Regions from separate parts of the Pseudarthrobacter sp. HLT1-7 genome, predicted to be linked through region 1. Evidence: riboswitches for the same ligand, from Rfam matches in the RefSeq annotation. Region 1 holds a riboswitch; each other region holds the start of a gene.

Region 1 (3,189 bases):
TATTCGCCCACCCTCCACGACCGTGCGGTGCTCGGCCGGATCGCTGTGACCGAGTTCCAGCACTACGAACTGGTCAGCGCACGGCTGGAGGAACTGGGCCTCGACGCGGAGGCCGCCATGCTGCCCTTCCAGCCGTCCGTGGACCACTTCCACGAGCGCACGCGCCCGGCGGACTGGTTCGAATCGCTGATGAAGGCCTACGTAATCGACACGGTCTCCGCCGATTTCTACCGCGCCGTGTCGCGCCACGTCGACGGCTCGACCCGGGAGCTGGTGGAGCGGATCCAGTCCGATGAAGCGGCGACGGCGGTGCTGCGCGAGCTCCTCAGGGCGGCCCTGGACGATGACCCACGGCTGGCGTCGCGGCTGGCACTTTGGGCGAGGCGGCTGTTGGGGGAGGCCCTGACCCAGGCTCAGCGGGTGAGCGCCGGGCTTACGTTCCTCGGCGGCCTGATCGGCGTGGACGCGGAACAGTCAGAGGAACAGATCCGCGGGCTGAGGGCCGAACTCGCGGCCGGGCACTCGAGCCGGATGAAGCAGCTGGGGTTGACCGGTTAGGTCCTTATCAGGACTCTTCCCCGAGAGGCCCGGCTCAGGCCTCCGCGGCGTCGAGCGCGTCGAGCAGGGCGCGGGCGGCGTCCGCGGGGTCATCGGCCTCGGTGATCGCCCGGACCACGACGATCCGGCGGCCGCCGGCCGCCACTACCTGCTCCACATTGCCCAGGTCGATGCCGCCGATCGCGAACCACGGCATGGTTCCGTTGGCGGTGCCGTCGTCCGTGCCGTTGTTTCCGGACCGGGCCCGGCGGATCGTCTCCGCGGCGTACCGCACCAGATCCAGCCCGACGGCGGCGCGCCCCGGCTTCGTGGGGGTGGCCCACACGGGTCCCACGCAGAAGTAGTCCGGCCTGCCGCGGCCGGTGGAGGCCGCTATTGCGGCGTCCACCTGGTCGGGGCTGTGCGTGGAGAGCCCGATCACGGCGCCCTCGCCGAGGAAGGTCCGGGCCGCCGCAAGCGGGAGGTCCTTCTGCCCGATGTGGAATACCGGCGCCCCTGACAGCGATGCAATGTCCGCCCGGTCATTGACCGCCCAGAGCCGGCCATGACGGTGGGCGGCCTGGTGCAGCACCTCCAGGAGCTCCAGTTCCTCGGCCGCCTCGATGGACTTGTCGCGCAGCTGGATGATATCGACGCCGCCGGCAAAGGCGGCATCAACGAAGGCTGCAAAGTCGCCGCGGTCCTTGCGGGCGTCGGTGCACAGGTACAGGCGGGCGGTGGTGTGGACGGCATCCTTGCTCATGCTCCCAGACTAGTAGTCGTTTTCGCTGGTTCGTCTGGGGTTGGGCTGAGCCTGGGCCTTTCGTGCCGCGGCGGAGAAGGCAACGGGGGACATGCCCATTCTTCGCACCTTGGACTGGGCAAAATGACACTATGTCCATCCGCTGGCCCCGGCGCGGGGCATGTCCCTTCGGGCGGGTGTCCAGTCCGCGGGGGACATGCCCATTCTTCGCACCTTGGACTGGGCAAAATGACACTATGTCCATCCGCTGGACCCGGCGCGGGGCATGTCCATGAGCCCGGACGCGTCAGCGCGCCCGGCCAGCGCGCCCCTCGTCCGGACCTACGAGGAACTAACGAAAATGCCCACCACTTCCCCTAAACTGGGGCCATACCGCGGGAGCCCGCCGCAACCGACCGCCACTGGCGTTCGGCGCCGGAGGGGCTGAGAGGGCGTCAGAGCCGACCGCTTGACCTGATCCGGCTAGTACCGGCGTAGGGAAGGAATCCTTGATGGGCACACCATCCGCCTCAGCTGCTCCCGTGTCTGACGACGCCGGTCATGACGCCACCGCCGGGAATTTTTACGACGTTGCCGTGATCGGCGGCGGCGTGGTGGGCCACGGCATCGCCTGGGCCGCGAGGCAATCGGGCCGGTCCGTCGCCCTGATCGACGACGCCCCCGGCAGCGGCGCCAGCTTCGCCGCCGCGGGCATGCTGGCCCCCGTGAGCGAACTCCACTACCGGGAGGAAGGCCTCCTGGAACTCATGCTCGAGTCCTCCCGCCTGTGGCCTGGCTTCGCCGCCGGACTCGACGGCAGCGCCGGGAACCCTGGGGACCCCGGGGGAACCGGTCTCCCCGGGGGAACCTGGAAAACCGGAACGGCCACCGGCTACCTCACGACGTCGACCCTTGTCATTGGGGCCGACGCCGCCGACCGCCGGGCGCTCACGGACCTCCGGACCGTGCAGCAGTCCTGCGGACTGACCGTGGAGCCGTTGACCGTCCGCGGGGCGCGCGGACGCGAACCGCTGCTCAGCCCGGGGATCTCCTGCGCGTTCGACATCCGCGCCGACCATCAGGTGGACCCGCGCCGGCTGCTTGCCCGGATCGCGGCGCTGCTGGCGGCAGATAGCCGGTACTCCGCTGTTCCCCGCCGCGCCGTAGGGCTGCTCTGGGAGGGCGGACGCGTCAGCGGAGTCGGTTTGGCCGGCGGCGGGACGGTCCGGGCAGGGGAAACGGTTGTGGCAAACGGGCTGGGCGCCGCCGGGCTGGCCGGACTGCCTGCCGGGCTGAACCTTCCGCTCCGGCCGGTCCACGGAGACATCCTCCGGCTCCGGGTGCCCGCCCACCTGCGGCCGCTGCTGGGCTCGACAGTGCGCGGCCTGGTCCGCGGGGTGCCCGTCTACATCGTCCCGCGGGAGGATGGCACTGTGGTGATCGGGGCGACCCAGCGTGAGGACGCTCCCGCCGATGGGGGCTCCGCAGGCGACGCCGTCTCCGCCGGGGGCGTCTACCAGCTGCTGCGGGACGCGCAACAATTACTCCCCGCCGTCGCCGAACTGGAGCTGCTGGAGGCCACCGCCAGGGCACGGCCCGGGACGCCGGACAACGCTCCGCTGCTGGGCCGGGTGCGGGACCGGGCCCCGGACCGCGACGGGGACGTCGGAGGCCTGATTATCGCCACCGGATTCTTCCGGCACGGCATCCTGCTGACCCCTGCGGCCGCAGAGATCTGCCGGCAGCTGCTGGACGGCACCGCGGACCCGCGCTGGGCGCGCTTCCGGCCCGACCGGTTCTCCGCCGGCTCCCCAACAACCCGCCCCCACGACAGCCGCACCCGCCCAGAGCACAGCAAGGAAACGGTATGAACATCAGACTCAACGGAACGGAGCACAAGCTCCCCGACG
Region 2 (3,189 bases), on a different contig from region 1:
GCCCGGCGCGATGTCGGTGACCAACGGCCCCAGCGTGTAGAAGGGGGCGCCCTTGCAGAGTTCCTGCTGGCGTTCCACGTTTTCCCGGACGAGGTGTAGCGGTACGTGTCCGGGGCCCTCCACCATGACCTGCACGTCATACTCCCAGGCACGTTGCGTGAGTTCGGCCAGGGTGTCCAGCTCGGCGAACTGGGCAGCATCGTTCGCGTCCGCCGTCGCCCCCGGCCGCAGCCCGTCCCCGAGCGAAAACGCGACATCATAGCGGGCAAAGATTTCGCACAGCTCACCGAAGTGGGTGTAGAGGAAGTTCTCCTGGTGGTGGGCCAGGCACCAGCCCGCCATGATCGCGCCGCCGCGGGAGACAATTCCGGTGACCCGGTTGGCCGTCAGCGGCACATAGCGCAGCAACACCCCGGCGTGGATGGTCATGTAGTCCACCCCCTGCTCGCACTGTTCGATCACGGTGTCCCGGAAGATCTCCCATGTGAGGGCATTGGCCTCGCCGTTGACCTTCTCCAGCGCCTGGTAGATCGGCACCGTGCCGATGGGTACGGGAGAGTTGCGGATGATCCATTCCCGGGTGGTGTGGATGTCGTCGCCGGTGGAAAGATCCATCACAGTGTCCGCGCCCCACTGCGTGGCCCACTGGAGCTTGTCGACTTCCTCCGCGATGGAGCTGGTCACGGCCGAGTTGCCGATGTTGGCGTTGATCTTCACCAGGAAGGCTTTGCCGATGATCATCGGCTCGGATTCGGGATGGTTGACGTTGCTGGGAATGATGGCGCGCCCCGCCGCCAGTTCGGAGCGGACCAGTTCGACGTCGCAGTTCTCGCGCAGCGCGACGAACCGCATCTCAGGCGTGACGACGCCGTTGCGGGCGTAGTGCATCTGGGTCACCGTCCGGCCGTCGACGGCGCGGCGCGGGACCGGGCGCGTGCCCTGCCACTCGGCCGACGCGGCGCCCCGGCGCACGGCCGACTTTCCGTCGTCGAGCAGGGTCCGTTCCCGGCCGGTGTAGGGTCCGGTGTCCGCCCTGGCCTCGATCCAGGGGCCGCGGAACGGCTCCAGCCCCCGGACCGGATCGCTCCCGGGACCGGCGGTGCGGTACACCCGGAACGGCGGATTCGCTACGCCGCCCGGTGAATCCGCCAGCTTGATTTCCGTCACCGGGACGCGGATGCCGTGCTCGTCATCCGTGGTAAACGCCAGAGAGCGGGATTTCAGCGACTGGGTGGGGGCCGTGGGCTGACATTGGCCTGGCTGATTTTGGACGTGGCTGTGCTGTGTCAATTGCGTATTCACGGAAATACTCACTTCCTTCGCCGGCATTACCCGGACAGGTTCAACGGTCGCAAGCTGCTTCAGCCCGATCTCAGCCCCTGCAAGGGCACCCGTGTGGTCGTAGACGAAGCTATCACAGGGCTTCGGCGCCCGGCCGCGTGTGACGGCGCCGAGGGAGGCCGCGGTGCTAGCGTGGCATCGTGACTCAACCCAGGGCCGTGCCCCGCGTCAGGACGGCGACGCCGGAAGACCTCGCGGCGCTGCCGGTTCTCGAGGCAGCGGCCGACCGTCTCCTCGCATCGGAGTTAGCGCACCACGTGCTTCCGGCCCCGGAGCTGGCGACGCCGATTGAGCCGCTTTTTATGCTGGTCGCCGGAAACCCGCCCGTGGGTTTCGCCCGCGTTGACGAAGTCGGCGGCCAGGCGCACCTGGAACAACTTTCGGTGTATCCCGACTTTGCCGGGCGCGGGATCGGACGGTCCCTTGTTGAGGCGGCCATCGACGCGGCGAGGGGCCGTGGCTATGAGTCGATGTCGCTTTGTACTTTTGCGGACGTTCCGTTCAACGCTCCGTTTTACGCGAGCTGCGGCTTCGAGGAAGTTGCCGAGCCAGGGAAGGCGCTGGCGGCACTGCGTGCCCGCGAGGCGAAGCTGGGGCTGGATGCCCTGGGCCGGCGGATCGCGATGCGGATATGGCTTTAAGCTTCAGGCCATGACCAGCAGGCCGTCACGGATCGGAACGCCGGAACCCTCCTCGGACGCCGCCCCGGCGGCCCCGCAGCAGCCTGGCCACGCTGCACGAGCTCAAGCACAGCGTGCTGCGCGGAAAACCGGTCCGCCAGGAACAGAGGCGGGCACAGGAATAAATTGAAGCTTCAAGTAATTATCCTAGTGAACAGGTCATCGAAGGTCGATGGCCGCCTAAGCACCGGAGCGATCACATGACTGCAGCAGCCAGCACCCGGGATCTTCTTCCCGCCGAACTCACCATGGGCACCGTGATGCTCAAGGTCGGCGACCTGTTGCTCATGACGGACTACTACCAGCGCGCCCTCGGCCTGGACATCGTGGCCGAGCAGGACGGCGGACTGTACCTCGGACGTCGGCAGAAGCCGCTGGTCCACCTCGCCCCGGCGCCCGGGCTCAGCGTCCCGTCCCGCGGCGAAGCCGGCCTCTTCCACACTGCGCTGCTGTTCGAGGACCAACCTTCTCTGGCCGCGACTGTCGCCACCGCCGCCCAGTATGAGCCCCAGTCCTTCACCGGCAGCGCGGACCACCTCGTGAGCGAGGCCTTCTATTTCACCGATCCCGAAGGAAACGGGATCGAGCTGTACTGGGACCGTCCCCGCGATGCGTGGTCCTGGGACGGCAGAAACGTGGTCATGGACAGCCTGGCCCTCCCGCCGCAGCGCTACCTCGACGAGTTCCTCACCGAGGAATCCGTGGCCGGGCAGCGCGACGCCGACGCCGGCATCGGCCACGTCCACCTGCAGGTGGGCGACGTCCAGTCAGCCCAGGACTTCTACGTCGGAACCCTCGGGTTCGAAAAGACGGCGGGCTGGCATGGGCAGGCGCTGTTCGTCTCGGCCGGCGGTTACCACCACCACATGGCCATGAACGTCTGGAACAGCCGCGGCGCCGGACCCCGACGGGACACCCTGGGCCTCGGCGAGGTGCTGATCGAGGTGCCGGCCGGCGACGATGTGGGCGCCCTCGCCGACCGCCTCAAGACCGCGGGAGTGGAGTCCCACCACACCGGCGCCGAACTGCGTTTTGAGGACCCGTGGCGCAACCGCATCCGCGTGGCCGTTCGCTGAGCCGCCGCGGGAATCCCCACTGCAGTTACCCACGGCCGCAGTTGTCTCTGGGACATGTCCACCGCGTGCGGCCGGAAATGGACATAGTGGCT
Region 3 (3,189 bases), on a different contig from region 1:
CCGGCCAGGGTCAGGGCGAACGTGGACTTCCCCGAGCCGTTGGGCCCGGTAACGGTCAGCGCTTCTCCGGCGCGGATCCGGGCCGTGATGCCGGACTGCACAGGTTCCGGCGCGATAGCGCGGAACCCGCCGCGGACCCCGGACCGGCGGGGCCGTCCGCGGGAGACGGCCAGGTCCTCGGCGGCGAGCAGCAGCTGCCCCGCGGAGCCGCCCCCGGAGCCGCCGGATACGGCCGTGCTGCGTGCCCGGGTCTGCGGCACATAACCCGGAACCCAGACGCCCGCAGCGATGAGCATGTCCCGCGCCTGCGCCAGGACCTGGTCCGGCGGCCCGTCGATCAGCACGGCGGCCTCGGTGGCTGATCCCGGCTGCAGGACCACGATCCGGTCCACGAGGTCCTTCCAGATCGAGACCCGGTGCTCCACCACCACCAGGGTGGCCCCGGTCTTGTCGAGGCAGCGTCCCACTGCGTCGCGGACTTCCAGGACACCGGCGGGGTCCAGGTTTGCGGTGGGCTCGTCGAGCAGGATGAGCCCGGGGCGCATCGCCAGGATGCCGGCGAGCGCCAGGCGCTGCTTCTGCCCGCCGGAGAGCGACGACGTCGGGTGGTCCGGCGGCAGCCGGCCCAGCCCGACGTCGTCCAGCGCTTCCGCCACCCTCCGCCAGATCTCCTCCCGGGGCACGGACAGGTTCTCCGCACCGAACGCGACATCGTCGGCGAGGCGCGAGAGCACCACCTGGGTCTCCGGATCCTGCTGCATCAGCCCGGCCCGGCCGCGCTGTGCCCGCGGCGGGGCACCGTCGATCAGGAGGCTGCCGGTCTCGTCCGGGTCCTCGGCGTCCGCCGGCGCGCGTCCGGCGGCACGGCCAACGCCAGCGCCAGTGCCAGCGGCGCCGGCACGCCCTGTGGCACCGGCGGAGCTATCGCCCAGCACCCCCGCCAGGGCATGGAGCAGCGTGGATTTGCCGGCGCCGGAGGGCCCCAGCAGCAGCACGCGTTCCCCGGGCCGGATGTCCAGGTCCAGGCCGTTGACGGCGGGTTGGGTTCTTCCGGCGTGCCGCCAGCCCCAGCCGCGCGCGCTGACCGCGGCCGGGCGGACCCTGTCAATGGATGTCATCAGTCGAGTGCTGCCGTCAGGAGAAGACGGGTTCCGATGCGGCCTTCCGGGACGCGAAGGAGCCCAGCACCCCGGTCCTGGCCAGCCCGCGGGTGGCGAGCCAGGACAGTCCGCCGGCGATCAGGGCCCCGGAGATGGCGGTGAAAATGATGTAGGCAAGCTTGTCCCCGCCGGCGTAGGCAATGTTCCAACCCCAGGGCAGGAACGAATCGTTGAGTCCGCAGAACAGGCCCGCGCCGGCACCGGCCAGCAGCGAGACGGGAAGGTTGAACTTCTTGTAAACCACTGCGGCGAACACCAGCTCCGCGCCGAGGCCCTGCAGGAGGCCGGAGATCAGCACCGTGACTCCATACTGCGAGCCCATGATGAGCTCGCCGGTAGCGGCCACGGTTTCACAGAACAGGGCAGCGCCCGGCTTGCGGATGATAAGCATGCCCAGCACCGCCGGGATCATCCAGCCGCCGGCGTAGAGCCCGGTCAGCGGCGGGTAGAACGCGTTGACGGGTGCGGAAATAACGTTGGCGCCCTGGGACCAGGCCCAGAAGATCACGCCGCCGGCCACCGCGATCAACGCGGCCACCACAATATCCACCACTCGCCAGCTGTAACCGGGCCGGGTGAGTGCCTTGCGGGCAGAACCTTGCGCTGCAGATGTATCAGTCATGTCGTCCTCCTGAGGAACAGGAGGGGAGGGTGCTCCGGCGGGGCCGCGGCTTCCGCCGCCCCGCCGGGCACTCTGAGAACTCGACTCCCTTGCGCCGGTACTAACCGGATCAGGTTCGAGGGTCTGCGGCTGTCCGCACTCTCAGCGCCCACCTGCGGTTCCGCTGGATTTCTCCAGTGATGCCCGACGGCGGCGCTCCCCTGTCGTATTTAAGATCGCCCTGATGGGCGTTCCCCAGTTTACACCCGGCACGCCGCCCCGATTCGAAGAGCCGGCAGGGCAGGTGGCCATTTCGTTGGTTCGTCGGGGGCTTGGCCCTGGGGCTGGGAGGACACGGCTCAGGGACATGCTCCGCGCCGGGGCCAGCGGATGGACAGAGCGTCACTATGCCCAGGCCCGGGAGCGAAGAATGGGCATGTCCCCCTTGGCGACGCCAGATTCCACGCCGCCGGACCCGCCCAACGCCTGACCGGACGAGCCCAACGCGACGGGCCGCGACGTTCCTGCCCAGTTACTTCGGCGCCCGGCGCCACAAGCCCGCGGGAATCCGGGCCTTTCCCGGGCCGATGGGAGCTGTGGCGGCAGGTAACCGGGAAGGAGCGCCGCCAACGACCACCTGCGTCCGGCCAGATCAACGAAAATGCCCACTAGCCAACGGCGGCGAATTATCGGAGGCTGAACCACATGACCAACGCACCAGAGTCTTCCACCGGCTACGACCCGGACTCCGCGGAACCGCAGCCGCCCGGATCCCTGGCGGCGCTTATCGGCCGGATCCTGGCCGAAATCGACGAGCTGCAATTCCAGTCGTTCAGCAACGACGATGCCCTGGACCTCGGGATTCTCCTGGTGGAGCTCGGCCGGCAACGCTCGCACCCCATCGCCGTGGACATCACCAAAGGTGAGCAGGTGCTCTTCCACGCAGCGCTGGCGGGCGCCACCCCGGACAACGAACGCTGGATCAGGGCCAAGCAGCGCACGGCCGTACGCTACGAAGTCCCGTCCCTGCTCGTGGGTCTTCGGGCCCGGGCGGCCGGCGGGAGGATCGAGGACAGCGCCTGGTTCGACCAGCAGGTGTTCGCGGCCCACGGCGGCGCCTTCCCCATCTATGTGCGCGGAACCGGGGCCGTTGCCACGGTCACGGTGTCTGGCTTGCCGCAGAAAGCGGACCATGACCTGGTGGTGGAAGCCCTGTCGGAAATCCTCGGCCACACAACGCCGCCAGGCTAAGGTGTCCGGCGCCCGGCCGGGAACGCTAGGCTAGGGGAAGCCCTGTTTCCTCCCGCAAGGAGTTGCCAAGAATGAACATTTTCATCAAACTGCTCGGCACCGGCATCAGCCTGCTGGCCGGCTTCGTCGGCACCAAACTCGTCGACACCGTGTGGGAGAAGTCCACCGGCAACAAGC
Region 4 (3,189 bases), on a different contig from region 1:
CGGCTCACGAGCCAGATCTCACTGCCCGGCCGCTACCTCGTGTACGTGCCCGGCGGTTCCATGACCGGTATCTCCCGCAAGCTGCCCGACGTCGAACGCAACCGCCTCAAGCGGATCCTCAAGGACCGCCTGCCGGAAGATGCGGGCGTCATTGTCCGCACCGCGGCCGAGGGCGCGTCCGAGGAAGAGCTCACGCACGACATCAACCGCCTCCGTGCGCAGTGGGAAGGGATCGAGAGCCAGTCGACGTCGACCAAGATGCTCGCCCCTGAACTGCTCTACGGCGAACCGGACCTGACCATCAAGGTGGTCCGGGACGTCTTCAACGAGGACTTCTCCAAGCTGATTGTCTCCGGCGAGGAAGCCTGGGACACCATCGAGGCCTACGTCACGTATGTGGCTCCGGACCTCGTGGGCCGGCTCGAGAAGTGGACCAAGGACGCGGATATCTTCGCAGCCTGGCGCATCGACGAGCAGATCCACAAGGCACTGGACCGCAAGGTCTTCCTGCCCTCCGGCGGGTCCCTCGTGATCGATCGCACCGAAGCCATGACCGTGGTGGACGTCAACACCGGCAAGTTCACCGGCAGCGGCGGCAACCTGGAGGAAACCGTCACCAAGAACAACCTCGAAGCAGCAGAGGAAGTCATCCGGCAGCTCCGGCTCCGCGACATCGGCGGCATCATCGTCATCGACTTCATCGACATGGTGCTCGAGTCCAACCGCGACCTCGTGCTGCGCCGCATGGTGGAGTGCCTGGGCCGTGACCGGACCAAGCACCAGGTGGCGGAGGTGACCTCGCTGGGGCTCGTGCAGATGACGCGCAAGCGGATGGGCACCGGGCTGCTGGAAGTCTTCGGCGAACAGTGCGAAACCTGCGATGGCCGCGGCATTGTCACCCACGACGAGCCGGTGGAGCACCGCCGGGCCAACACGGTTGCTGCCGAGCACTACGTCCCGCGGACCGAGAGCCAGCCCGCGGCACGGACCGAGCGCAAAGGCCGCCGCCGCGGCCGGGGCGGCCAGGGCGCGGAGGACCAGTCCGCCCAGGCACCAGTCCACGCCGAGCCCACCGAGGCCGAGCGCCACGCCAAGGCCGAGACAACCCGCGCCGCCCTGGCGAATATTGCCGCAGCGGCGCACGCCGCGCACCTGCACGACGGGGACGCCGACGCCGGAACCCGCCAGGCCGACGCCGAGGCGCGTCGGGCCGCCGTCGACGCCGTCGCGCAGTTCGCCGCCACGGAGGAAGCTGCCGGACGGCCCGCTGCCGTGCTGACCTTCGGCGGCGAGCAAGTCGCGCTGCCGTTCGTCGAGCACGCGGACGAGTCCCCGGCAACGGCCCTGACCCTGGACCTGCTGACCGAAGCCTTCGCCCAACTGGGCGAAACCGACGACAGCAAGCCGGCCACAGGCCGGACAGCTGCGGCGGCTCCGGCCCGCGCCGGCGGCACCGGACCGGGACGTGTCCAGGGGCCCGGTTCCCAGACCGAGGCCGAAGCCGAGGCCGGCACCTCCCGCGCCCGCCGCGGCCGCCGCAACCGGAGCGCCAGCCGTGCCCAGGGTGCAGCCAACGCGACGTCCGTTGAACACCGTGAGGCCGCGGAGCACCGCGGGACCGCCACGCAGCCCGCAGCAGGTGAAGTGCACGAGGCCAAGGCTCCCGCCGCCGCACCGGCAGCAGTGAAGCCGGCCGCGAACCAGCCGATCATCCTCGGCGTCGGCGTACCGGCGTCGGAGCTGTAACAGCCCAACACGGCAGCACTTCAGTAGAGCAGCAGTTCAGCAAGTCGCGGGTGCGGTCCGGACCCGGCGTAGCGATGCGCAGGGTCCGGGCAGCACCCGCGACTTCGTTAACGCGACTTCGTTGGGCGGTACGGCTAGGCTGAAGCACTGACACGGGGTGCCGCGCATCGAGCCGGCTGAGATCCAGACCCGTTGAACCTGTCCGGTTAGCACCGGCGAAGGGATGTCTCTCTTGGCTTCATCCGCCTTTGCAGTCCCCACTTTAGAAGTATCGACTTTTGCGGCCGCACTTCTGCCGCACGCCCCGCGCACCGCCGAGCCCAGGATCCCGCGCGTGCTCGCCATCGCCGGCTCGGACCCCTCCGGCGGGGCAGGCATCCAGGCCGATCTGAAGAGCATTGCGGCGCACGGCGGCTACGGCATGGCGGCGATCACGGCCCTGACCGCCCAGAACACCCGGGGCGTCAGCGCCGTCCACGTCCCGCCGGCGGCGTTCCTGACCGCTCAGCTGGACGCGATCAGCGCGGATATCAGTATCGACGCCGTCAAGATCGGCATGCTGGGGGACGCCGACGTGATCGACGCCGTCCGCGGCTGGCTCGAAAAGACAAGGCCCGGCGTCGTTGTCCTTGACCCGGTGATGGTGGCTACGAGCGGAGACCGGCTTTTGCAGGAGTCGGCCGAGGCGGCCCTGCACGAGCTGCTCCCCTACGCGGACCTCATCACGCCCAACCTTGCGGAACTGGCGATTCTGCTCAGGGAACCCGTCGCCGCGGACTGGGACGAGGCCCTGGACCAGGGCAAGCGGCTCGCCGCCCTGGCCGGCACCACGGTCCTTGTGAAAGGTGGCCACCTCGACAGTGGTGCCGGCGCCGTCGCCGGCCCGGGGGACGATAGCGTCGACGGCGGCTGCCCCGATGCGCTCGTCAACACCGGCGGACTGCTGCGCCAGGACGTCGTGGTGGTGCCGGGGGAGAGGGTGCCCACCCGCAACAGCCACGGCACAGGCTGCTCGCTGTCCTCGGCGATCGCCACCGTGCAGGTCCGTGTGGGGGACTGGGAGGCGGCGCTCCGCGAGGTCAAACCGTGGCTGGCGGGTGCGCTGCGCGATTCGGAGCGTCTCGGCGTCGGAACCGGGAACGGCCCGGTCCACCATTTCCACCACGTGCAGCATCTGACCCAGCACCATGCCGGCCCGCGGCACCACGCGCCCGCGGAGGGCGAGTTCGCCGCCGCCCTCCGGGACAGCGCCGCCGCGGACCTTGAGGCGATCTACGGGCTGGAGTTCATCAAGGCGCTGGCCGACGGCACGCTGCCGGAGAAAGACTTCGCCTACTACCTGGCGCAGGACGCCCGGTACCTCAACGGCTACTCCCGCGTGCTGGCCCGGGCGGCGGCCATCGCGCCCACCGAAGCCGAACAACTCTTTTGGGCGCGCTCCGC

The links. A riboswitch is a leader RNA that binds a small molecule or an ion and turns the genes downstream of it on or off. The one in region 1 is predicted to bind thiamine pyrophosphate.
Region 2: linked by a shared signal. The riboswitch ahead of thiC (phosphomethylpyrimidine synthase ThiC) and the one ahead of AC50X6_RS15530 (FAD-dependent oxidoreductase) in region 1 are both predicted to bind thiamine pyrophosphate.
Region 3: linked by a shared signal. The riboswitch ahead of AC50X6_RS12570 (ECF transporter S component) and the one ahead of AC50X6_RS15530 (FAD-dependent oxidoreductase) in region 1 are both predicted to bind thiamine pyrophosphate.
Region 4: linked by a shared signal. The riboswitch ahead of AC50X6_RS08175 (bifunctional hydroxymethylpyrimidine kinase/phosphomethylpyrimidine kinase) and the one ahead of AC50X6_RS15530 (FAD-dependent oxidoreductase) in region 1 are both predicted to bind thiamine pyrophosphate.

What each region holds. Positions count from the first base shown of each region.
Region 1 covers NZ_JBWZCH010000018.1:36,659-39,847, reverse strand. Annotated here, with positions in the region: gene AC50X6_RS15540 (ferritin-like fold-containing protein) at 1-558, shown strand, start outside; gene thiE (thiamine phosphate synthase) at 593-1,300, opposite strand; TPP riboswitch at 1,665-1,798, shown strand; gene AC50X6_RS15530 (FAD-dependent oxidoreductase) at 1,792-3,150, shown strand; gene thiS (sulfur carrier protein ThiS) at 3,147-3,189, shown strand, end outside.
Region 2 covers NZ_JBWZCH010000006.1:26,998-30,186, forward strand. Annotated here, with positions in the region: gene thiC (phosphomethylpyrimidine synthase ThiC) at 1-1,302, opposite strand, end outside; TPP riboswitch at 1,298-1,405, opposite strand; gene AC50X6_RS07385 (GNAT family N-acetyltransferase) at 1,482-1,982, shown strand; gene AC50X6_RS07390 (VOC family protein) at 2,222-3,097, shown strand.
Region 3 covers NZ_JBWZCH010000012.1:63,752-66,940, reverse strand. Annotated here, with positions in the region: gene AC50X6_RS12575 (ABC transporter ATP-binding protein) at 1-1,118, opposite strand, end outside; gene AC50X6_RS12570 (ECF transporter S component) at 1,135-1,782, opposite strand; TPP riboswitch at 1,851-1,994, opposite strand; gene AC50X6_RS12565 (heme-degrading domain-containing protein) at 2,467-3,012, shown strand; gene AC50X6_RS12560 (DUF4235 domain-containing protein) at 3,084-3,189, shown strand, end outside.
Region 4 covers NZ_JBWZCH010000006.1:161,835-165,023, forward strand. Annotated here, with positions in the region: gene AC50X6_RS08170 (Rne/Rng family ribonuclease) at 1-1,746, shown strand, start outside; TPP riboswitch at 1,890-1,987, shown strand; gene AC50X6_RS08175 (bifunctional hydroxymethylpyrimidine kinase/phosphomethylpyrimidine kinase) at 1,970-3,189, shown strand, end outside.